Regions from separate parts of the Kitasatospora sp. NPDC051984 genome, predicted to be linked through region 2. Evidence: riboswitches for the same ligand, from Rfam matches in the RefSeq annotation. Region 2 holds a riboswitch; each other region holds the start of a gene.
The links. A riboswitch is a leader RNA that binds a small molecule or an ion and turns the genes downstream of it on or off. The one in region 2 is predicted to bind cobalamin.

Region 1: it holds a riboswitch for cobalamin, as region 2 does, so the genes downstream of both, ACIHEI_RS02885 (ribonucleoside-diphosphate reductase subunit alpha) here and ACIHEI_RS18325 (HoxN/HupN/NixA family nickel/cobalt transporter) in region 2, are expected to answer to the same signal.
Region 3: it holds a riboswitch for cobalamin, as region 2 does, so the genes downstream of both, ACIHEI_RS13515 (acyl-CoA thioesterase) here and ACIHEI_RS18325 (HoxN/HupN/NixA family nickel/cobalt transporter) in region 2, are expected to answer to the same signal.

What each region holds. Positions count from the first base shown of each region.
Region 1 is NZ_JBIUCB010000001.1:629,753-633,017, forward strand. It holds gene ACIHEI_RS02885 (ribonucleoside-diphosphate reductase subunit alpha) at 1-1,325, opposite strand, end outside; cobalamin riboswitch at 1,498-1,630, opposite strand; gene ACIHEI_RS02890 (GNAT family N-acetyltransferase) at 1,751-2,245, opposite strand; gene ACIHEI_RS02895 (helix-turn-helix domain-containing protein) at 2,515-3,265, shown strand, end outside.
Region 2 is NZ_JBIUCB010000008.1:153,074-156,338, reverse strand. It holds gene ACIHEI_RS18330 (EamA family transporter) at 1-229, shown strand, start outside; gene ACIHEI_RS18325 (HoxN/HupN/NixA family nickel/cobalt transporter) at 252-1,364, opposite strand; cobalamin riboswitch at 1,395-1,591, opposite strand; gene ACIHEI_RS18320 (DUF6445 family protein) at 1,672-2,364, opposite strand; gene ACIHEI_RS18315 (Fpg/Nei family DNA glycosylase) at 2,460-3,265, opposite strand, start outside.
Region 3 is NZ_JBIUCB010000005.1:446,855-450,119, reverse strand. It holds gene ACIHEI_RS13520 (putative Ig domain-containing protein) at 1-667, opposite strand, end outside; gene ACIHEI_RS13515 (acyl-CoA thioesterase) at 906-1,343, opposite strand; cobalamin riboswitch at 1,410-1,554, opposite strand; gene ACIHEI_RS13510 (sulfurtransferase TusA family protein) at 2,461-2,742, opposite strand; gene ACIHEI_RS13505 (MFS transporter) at 2,739-3,265, opposite strand, start outside.

The DNA.
Region 1 (3,265 bases), on a different contig from region 2:
AGCGCGGTCTGGTTGGCGGCGCGGTTGGAGGCGTCCTTGAAGGTCATCCAGCCGTTGCCGGTCTGCGCCAGGGTGCGCATCATCCGGGCGTACAGGGTCTGCGCCGGGATGGTGCGGACGGCCTTGCCGGCCAGCTCGGCCTTGCGGTAGGCCTCGTCGAAGTCGGCGCCCCACAGGTCGACCAGCTCGGGGACGTCCGCCGGGGAGAACAGCGACCAGTCCTCGTTGGCGTTCACGCGGCGCATGAACTCGTCCGGGATCCAGTGCGCCAGGTTCAGGTTGTGGGTGCGGCGGGCCTCTTCGCCGGTGTTGTCGCGGAGCTCCAGGAACTCCTCGATGTCGGCGTGCCAGGTCTCCAGGTACACGCAGGCCGCGCCCTTGCGCCGTCCGCCCTGGTTGACCGCCGCCACGGAGGAGTCCAGGGTGCGCAGGAACGGGACGATGCCGTTCGACTTGCCGTTGGTGCCGCGGATCAGCGAGCCGCGGGAGCGGATCCGGGAGTAGGACAGGCCGATGCCGCCGGCGTGCTTGGACAGCCGGGCGATCTGCGCGTAGCGGTTGTAGATCGAGTCCAGGTTGTCCAGCGGCGAGTCCAGCAGGTAGCAGGAGGACATCTGCGGGTGCCGGGTGCCGGAGTTGAACAGCGTCGGGGAGCTGGTCAGGTACTCCAGGCGGCTCATCAGCTTGTAGAGCTCGGCCACCTCCAGCACCGACTGCTCGGAGTTGCCCGCCCGTCGCCCGCCACCACCCTTGTTCGAGTCGCTTCGCTCCGCCCCCAGGTCTGCCAGGCCCGCAGCCACGCGCAGCAGGAAGTGCTGCGGGGTCTCGACCACCTTGCGGGTGATCGGGTGGCGCAGCAGGTAGCGGGACTGCACGGTGCGCAGGCCGAAGTACTCGAAGCGGTCGTCGCCGGCGGCGTCGATCAGCGAGTCGAACAGCGCGGTGTGGGCGGCGACGAACTCGGCGGTCGCGTCGCCGATCAGGCCCTCGGCGTGGCCGACGGCGATCGAGGCGGAGAACGAGGTGACGCCCTGGGTGGCGGCCTCGTCGGCGATCTCCATCGCCAGCAGGCGGGCGGCCAGCTTCGAGTACTGCGGGTCCTCGGCGATCATCGACGCGGCGGCCTCCACGGCCAGCCCGCGCAGCTCGGCGAAGTCCGAGCCGGCGTGGCGGCCGCGCAGCGCGGCGGCGGCGACGTGGCCGGGGTCCACCTGGGGGAGGTCGGTGCTGCGGTCGGTGAGCAGCCGAAGCAGCGCCGCACCGGGGTCGGTGAAGGCGTCGGCGGAAGCCTGGGACGGCAGGGTGACTGAGGCGGCGACGGTCAAGGCGCACTCTCTCCTGTGGCGGCGGCGGACGTGGCTCAAGGTGTCCGGTGGCGCGCGTGCGGCAGGGGAGGACGGCACGCCGAAAACGCTCGATCGGCGCGCGAAAGACCCACCCCCGGCCCGCCCGCGAGGCCGGACGGCAAAACAGTGCTGCATGGCGTCTGCGGGGATGCCGTGTCGCACACCGTCGGTCAGGTCCTCGGACTGCGCGGGCGTTGCTACAGCCCGCTCACCGTTGCGGGGCAGTCCCGGATTCGCACCGGGTTCCCCTGCTTCGACAGCGAGGTCGAGCATACATGTTGTGGCGGCTGGAGCTGGCGGCACCAGATGTAGTAGCGCGTGTCGCGTTGGAGGTGCCGCGCGTAGACAACGGAAACCGCGCCGGAGCCGCCTCGGAACGGCCGCAGAACCGTCGCAGAACCGCCTCAGAACCGCATCGTGTAGACCATCAGGTCCACGCCCGGGGCCGCCTCCCAATCCCGTTCGGGGGTGCGGAGGAAGCCCAGAGCATCGTAGATCCGGTGCGCCGCGGTCATCTCCGGCCGGGTGGAGAACGCCATCCCGGCCAGTCCGAGTTCCCGGCTGCGGTCCATCGCCGCGCGGACCAGCGCCCGTCCGACGCCGCGCCCGCGGGCGGCCGCGCCGACCGCCAGCATCCGGATCTCGCCCTCGTCCGGGAGCGCGACGTCCGCCCAGGGGGTGCCGCCTGCGGCGAACGTCACGCAGCCGAGGACCGCCCCGTCGCCGTCGACGGCGACCAGCAGCTCGGCCTCCCGGTTGCGGCGTGCGGTGTCCCTCAGCAGTTCGACGTAGCCGGACGCGGGGTCGGTGTAGCCATCGCCGACGAAGGCTTCGATGCTGACCTCCCCGGCTCCGGCGAGGTCGTGGTCGAGGGCGCGGCGGACGATCGGGGAGTGCATCCGGACAGTGTGCCGGACCGCGCCCGGCGCGGGTCGGCCAGGTCCGGGTCGAAGGGGTAGCCGGTCGGGCGGTGCCGTTCGGGCCGGCCCGGGCGGCCGTTGCGGTTCAGGTCCCGGCCGACCAGAACGCCGAGGAGTCCGAAGCTGCCGATGAGGCCCAGCAGGGCGAGCGCGGAGGTCATGGCTCCACTCTCCGTGCCGCCGCACCCCGTCACGAGTGGCAGGAACGCAGCATTGCCACGAAATCCTGCCACTGCCATGCTGGACGGATGCTGAGGAACGTCGCGGTGATCGTGCTGGAGGAGATCCACCCCTTCGAACTGGGCGTGGCCTGCGAGGTGTTCGGCCTGGACCGCAGCGACACCGGCCTGCCGGTGTACGAGTTCGGCCTGGTCGGCGACCGGCCCGGCCCGATGCGCACCCACGCCGGCTTCGACGTCCACGTGCCGTACGGCCCGGAGCGGCTCGCCGAGGCGGACCTGGTGATCGCCACCGCCACCGGCATCCGCGACCACTACCCCGAGGCGCTCTGCGATGCCCTGCGGGCCGCCCACGCACGCGGCGCCCATACGCTGTCGATCTGCTCCGGCAGCTTCCTGCTCGGCGCCGCCGGCCTGCTCGACGGCCGCCGCAGCACCACCCACTGGCGGTACGCCGACGTGCTGGCCGAGCGCTTCCCGCTGACCACCGTCGAACCCGACGTGCTGTACGTGGACGACGACCCGGTGATCACCTCGGCCGGCACCGCCGCCGGCATCGACGCCTGCCTGCACCTGGTGCGCAAGGTGCAGGGCGCCGAGGTGGCCCGGGAGATCGCCCGCCGGATGGTGGTCGCCCCGCACCGCGACGGCGGGCAGGCGCAGTTCGTCACCCGCCCGCTGCCCGAGGGCGACGGCGAGTCACTGGCCGGGACGCTGGAGTGGATGCGCCACCGCCTCGACCGGGAGACCAGCGTGGACGACCTCGCCCGGCACGCCCACATGTCCCCGCGCACCTTCGCCCGGCGCTTCCAGCAGGAGA
Region 2 (3,265 bases):
CTCGTTGCCCTCACCGACCGCCGTCGGCGTCGCCGACGTGGACGCGAACGGCCTGTACGCCGCCGCCACCCACCTGGGCTCGGTCGCGGTGGCGGCGGTGCCGGCCTCGCTCCACCCCGTGGTGACGGCGCTGATGGCGCGCGGCCTGCTCAAGGAACGGCTGCTGCGGGTCCAGGTGGTCGGCGCCGGACTGGCCGTCACCGGAACGCTGATCCTTGCCGCAGGTTGACTTCCCGTCAGGCCGCGCGTTCTCAGGCCCCTGCCCCCGCGAAGGCCTTGGACCGCCGGGCGATCCGCCAGTAGCCGATCGCCGCCGCCCAGACCACCACGAACAGGCCGACGATCACGAAGCCGACGTTGTCCAGGCTGAGTCCGGCGATCCAGTCGGACACCGGATCGTCCAGGCCGAACTTGTCGTGCAGCACCGCGACCAGCTCGATGGTGCCGATCACGAAGGCCACCGCGATCGACAGCCCCGTGATGGTCAGGTTGTAGTACACCTTGCGGACCGGGTTGGAGAACGCCCACTGGTAGGCGAAGTTCATGAACGTGCCGTCCAGCGTGTCGAACAGGCTCATCCCGGCCGCGAACAGCAGCGGCAGGCAGACGATCGCGTACCAGGGCAGGCCGGACGCCGCACCCGAACCCGCCATCACCATCAGGGTCACCTCGGTCGCGGTGTCGAAGCCCAGGCCCAGCACCATGCCCACCGGGAACATCTGCCCGGGCCGGGTGATCGAACGGGTCGCCCGGCCCAGGATCCGGGCCAGGAAGCCCCGCGAGTCCAGGTGCTTCTCCAGCTCGGCCTCGTCGTACTCACCGGCCCGCATCGCCCGGAACACCCGCAGGATGCCCAGCAGCGCCACCAGGTTGAGCGCCGCGATCAGGTACAGGAACGCCCCCGACGCGGTGGTGCCGATGGTGCCCAGCACCTGATGGGTCGTCGAACCCTCGTCCATCAGGGTGCCCGCCAGCGCCGCCCCGCCGGCCACCAGCGCGGCCATCAGCACCACCATCGAGGAGTGCCCGAGCGCGAACCAGAAGCCCACCGAGACCGGCCGGCGGCCGTCCGCCATCAGCTTGCGGGTGGTGTTGTCGATCACCGCGATGTGGTCGGCGTCGAAGGCGTGCCGCATGCCCAGCGTGTAGGCCGTGATGCCCAGGCCCACGCCGAACACCTGGGTACCCACCTGGTACTTCTCCGGCACCACCAGGAACAGCAGTGTCCCGAACGCCGCCACGTGCAGGGCCAGGATCACCGCCATCAGGCCGGCGGTGCGCAAGGTGTCCTCGCGCCGCCAGCGGAAAGCAGGAAGAGGGGAGCCCGGGACGTTTCCGGGCATGGTCGAATCGGACGCGGTCATCCGCGCATCACGCTCCAGCACCTCGTGGATCACTTCGTGAGATGCCGTGGCCGGTCTCCTGGCTGACGGGGTGTTCGGCGTCGGCGCCCGGCCTTCCCGGCCGCGAGCGGCCAGTGGCACGAGGTGGGAGCCGACGACTCCCCGATCACAGTGGCGAGGGCCGCTCCGGACTCCTGTGACGAGCACAGTGCACCGGCTTCCCGAACACCACGGCCCGCCCACCGTAGATCCGGCCACCACCCGGCGGCAAGAGCGTCACACCGCGCAGGTGTCGAAGATCACGCCCGCCCGGCGGGCTGACGGCGCGTCACGCCATCCAGAAGAACACGCAGGTCATCCGCTTCTCGTCCAGGGTGGAGCCGTAGTACTCGGTCGCGGTGTGCATCAGGTTGGCGGTGTACAGCAGCAGCCGGTTGTAGCGGTGCGGAACGGCCAGATCCTCGGTGAACGAGTCCGGCGGGACGAAACGGGTGCCCAGCGCGTCCACCAGATTGTTGTGCGGGGCGACCACGGTGTTCCCGCCGAGCCGGCCCCCCGGCAGGCTCTGCCGGTAGAAGCTCGTCCCGCACCGCTTCGGCACGTTCGGGTTGAGGTACAGCACGGCGGCGTACCGGCACAGCGACCGCGAATCGGTGTGCGGCCGCGGCTCGCACTCCCCCTCCCCCACCACCTGCACGCAGTTGTGGTTGAACGTGCCGCCCTCGGCCTCGCTCAGCGCCCAGATCCGCGGCACCTGCACGGTCTCCCGCACCAGCTTCTCGACGTGCGCCAACTCCTCCGGCTCCAGCCCGGGCATCGCCCGCAACCCCGGCCAGGGCTCCGGCCTGTGCGGATACCCCTCGTCCCAGTCGGTACGCGCCAGATGCCGGGCCCGCACCGCATCCGGGTCCGGCAGGACATCGTCCAGCACCCAGTAGTCACGCCCCTTGGTGGGCTTGCGGTACGGCAGGACCGGAAGGGCGGGAGTCGGGCGCGGGCCCTGAAACGGTTGCACGGGCATGGACCCGACAATAGGAGCGCGCCCCGAACCCCTCGCCCAAGGGCCGGTCAACCTTCCGTCAAGGCTTCCCCACTACCCTCCGTGATGACGGCCCGTCAGGCCTGCTGGCAGCGCGGGCACCAGAACAGGTTCCGGGCCGCCAACTCCTGGGTCCGCACCGGGGTTTCACACACCAGACACGGCTGGTCCTGCCGCCGGTACACGTACACCTCACCACCGTGGTCGTCCACCCGCGGCGGACGCCCCATCGCCTCCGGCGTGTGCTCCGGCCGCACGGTGTCGATCCGCCCCGCCGCGACACCGTCGTGCATCAGCGCCACCAGATCCGCCCAGATCGCGTCCCACTCGGCCCGGCTCAGATCCCGCCCCGCCCGGTGCGGACTGATCCCCAACCGGAACAGCACCTCCGCGCGGTACACGTTGCCGACACCCGCCAGCACCTTCTGATCCATCAGCAACGCGGCCACCGTCGTCCCGCTCCGCGAGATCCGCTGCCACGCCGCATCCCCCACCTCCCCCGGCCGCAACGGATCCGGCCCCAGCCTGCGGTGCACCGCCGCCTTCTCCCCCGGCGTCAGCAACTCGCACGCCGTCGGCCCCCGCAGATCCGCGTACCCACTCCCGTTCTCCATCCGCAACCGCACCTGCCCGACCGGCTCCGGAGCCTCCCCCACCCCGAACTCGTACTTCCCGTACAACCCGAGATGCACATGCAGCCAGTCGTCGCCGAACCCCAGGAACAGATGCTTCCCGTGCGCCTCCGCACCATCCAGCACCCGCCCGTCCAGCAGCCCCGCCCCCTCCACGAAGCGCCCCTGCGGCGACGAAACCCGCACCACCCGCCCCCCGAACAGCTCCCCGTTCAACCCGGCCAACCGATGCACCACATGCCCCTCGGGCA
Region 3 (3,265 bases), on a different contig from region 2:
GCCCGTTGATCACCGGGTCGGTGGCGGAGGAGATCGCCCGCGGATTGTCGGTGGTGATGTTCAGCAGGTCGACGGAGAAGCCGAACGGGTCGTTGTTGTTGACGCCGTTGCTGGTCAGCAGGTCGTTGATGATGGCCGGGGAGTCCCAGCCGTCGTTGTTGCGGTCGCTCTGGGTGTGGTCCGAGATCAGGAACAGGCCGCCGCCGTTCTGCACGAACGTCATCACGGCGGTCTTCTCGGCCGCGCTGAGGCGGATGTTGGGCTCGGGGATCACGAACTCGTCGAAGTTGGCGAGGTCGAGCGCGCCGCCGGTGCCGTAGGTGATGGTGTTGCCGGCGGGCAGCGTCTTCAGGCTGTAGTTGCCGGTCTTCTGCAGCGCCACGCCCCAGGCCGAGATGGCGCCGGTCCAGCTGGTCTCGCTGGTCGGGTTGGCGTTCTGCGCCAGCGGGTCGGGCTGGCTGGTGGAGATGATCCAGTCCGCGTTGCCCGCGGTCTCCGCCTTGGTGTTGTCGAACAGCACCCGCTTCGGGGTGCCGGTGGCGGCCGCGGCGGCGTTCTTGGGGGTGGCCGCGGTGGCGTGCTGCGGGACGGCGCTCGCGCCGGCGGCGACCACCAGTGCGGCGGCGGCGAGGGCCAGCGGGCGGGCGGCCTTCCACGTTCTGATCATCTGTCAATCTCCTAGGACCACAGGAACCATGGGGTGTGGTGCGGTGCGCTACGCGCGTAGGCGGGCACACGCTGCCATGGTGGGGTAATCGGAGCTTGAACGGAACATGTCGATCACACGCCGTCCGCAATGGTGCGGTTTGTCCCTACGTGAGGGTGATCACCTTGCGGCGGCGACAGTCATGAGCCCGGAACGCCAGGTGGGACGGCATTCCGGGCTCACGGACGGTGGCGCCGCGTCAGGCAGCCGCGGGTTCCAGCAGGGCCGGGACGGGACGCGGGTGGCTGTCGGCGTCGATGGCGACGAACGTGAGCCGACCGGTGGCGACCCGGGTGACCGGCCCCGTGGCGTTCCAGCGCTCGGCCGTGACGGTGACATGGACGGTCATCGAGGTACGCCCCGCCCGCTCCAGCTCGGCGTGCGCGGTGAGCAGGTCGCCGGCCCGGACCGGGGCCAGGAACGTCATGCTGTCCACGGCGGCGGTGACCGCCGGGCCTTCGGCGTGCCGGGCGGCGGCCGCGCCGGCGGCGTCGTCGATGAGCTTCATCACCACGCCGCCGTGGATGGTGCCGTAGAGGTTGGTGTCGTGCTCACTCATGATGTGCGCGAGCGTCACCTCGGACGCCTGTGCGGGCTTTGCGGCGGACACCACAGGTGCGACGGTCTGATCTGCCACGTCAACTCTCCTTCGCGAGTCACGGCTGGACGATCCGCGGCGCCGGTGGGCACCGCGGGCGGCGGCAGGTCTTCGGACTCGCGGGCATCTCCCCAGGAGGGCCTGTCTACTGGCCGTCGCTTCCCGGACCGGTCGGGCCCAGTGCATGTGACGGCGGTCGTTCCCGCTCACCGCTGCGAGGCAGTCCTGGACTCGCACCAGGTTCCCTCTTGCGACGCTCCAGCCCTGGCTCGGACGGGGGCGAACCGCTGCCCGACCAGCCTATATCCCCATCCGAGGTGCTCAGTCCGCCCTCCGGCCGGGAGGCCGGGGAGCTGTCGGCCCGCGGGGCGTCGGGGCGGGTGGGGGCGGGTCGATGATCCGACGCGAGGTTTCGGCGGCGGCCGGCGGGACGGGGGCGACCGGTGAGAAGGTCACGCCCCCGAGGGGGTCGGTTCGCCGGGCAGCCACGAGGCGTCGGGCGGGTGAGGGTCGGACCGGCGGCCGGCGCAGCGCGAAGGCCTCGACGGCGACGGGACCGGGTCCGCCGGGCGATGTCACGGGCGTCGGGGCGGGCATCGGCGCGGGCGTCGGCGCAGGCGTCGGGGCGGGTGAGGGCGCAGGCGTCGGGGCGGGTGAGGGCGGGTCGATGGATAGGCGCGAAGGCCTCGACGGCGACGGGAACGAAGTAGCCGTGACGGGCGGGGAGGTCACGCGAGGCGCCCTGCCCTGCGCCCGCTCGGAGGGGTGTACGTCCGCCGGGCGGTGTCACGGGACGTCGGCACGGGTCGGGGGGGCGGATCGGCTGCCGGGCGCAGCGCGAACGGCTCGGCAGCGACGCGACCGCAGGGCGCTCCGCGTGGAGTGACGTCAGTCCACGCGGCACGGGTCGGGGGGCGGATCGGCTGCCAGGCGCAGCGCGAACGGCTCGGCAGCGACGCGACCGCAGGGCGCTCCGCGTGGAGTGGCGGCAGTCCACCAGGCGCAGCACAAACGAACCCGGCAGCAACACGACCGCGAGGCGCTCCACCCCAAAGGCATCAGTCCGCCGGGGGCGCCACGGGGCGTCGGCGCGGGTCGGGCGCGGCGCGCAGGGCTCGGCAGCGGCGGGACCACCCGGCGTCCGCCCGGAGGGGCGTCAGTCCGCTTGGCGGTGCCATGGGGCGTCGGGGCGGGTGGGGGTGGGGGTGGCGGTCAGGCGGAGGGCGTAGGTCTCGGCGGAGATGGGGCCGAGGTAGTGGTGGCCGGTGAGGTGGCACCAGGCGGGGAGGTCGAGGGGGGCGGCGGGGTCGGTGGCGTGGACGTGGACGATGGTGCCGGCGGGGGCGTCGGTGATGGCGGCGCGCAGGCGCAGCAGGAGGGTGACGCAGAGCAATCCGCGTCCGTCGACGGTGAGTTGGGGCGTCTGGTGGTCGGTCATCGCTTGGCCCGGGTGGCGGCGGTGGCGAGGGCGGGGAGGATCAGCAGGGCGAGCAGGCCGCCGCCGAAGGCGAGGACGGGGTAGCCGGCCAGGTCGACGACGGTGCCGGAGGCGAGGCCGCCGGTGGCGCCGGAGATGGCGATGGCGACGTCGATGCTGCCCTGGGTCTTGGCGCGGGTGGCGAGCGGGACGGCGTCGGTGAGGATCGCGGTGCCGGAGACCAGGCCGAAGTTCCAGCCGAGGCCGAGCAGAACGAGCGCGAGGGCGAGCAGTGGGGCGGAGTCCGCGGGGGCGACGGCGGCGAGCGTGCCGGCCGCGAGCAGGGTGAGTCCGGCGGCGGCGCCGATGGCGAGCGGGCCGTACCGGTCGACGAGCCGTCCGGTGAGCGGGGAGGGCAGGTACATCGCGGCGACGTGCAGGGAGATGACGAATCCGGCGGCGGCGGTGCTCTGTCCGGCGTCGTGCATGTGGACGGGCGTCATGGTCATCACGCCGACCATGACGAGCTGGGTGACCACCATGA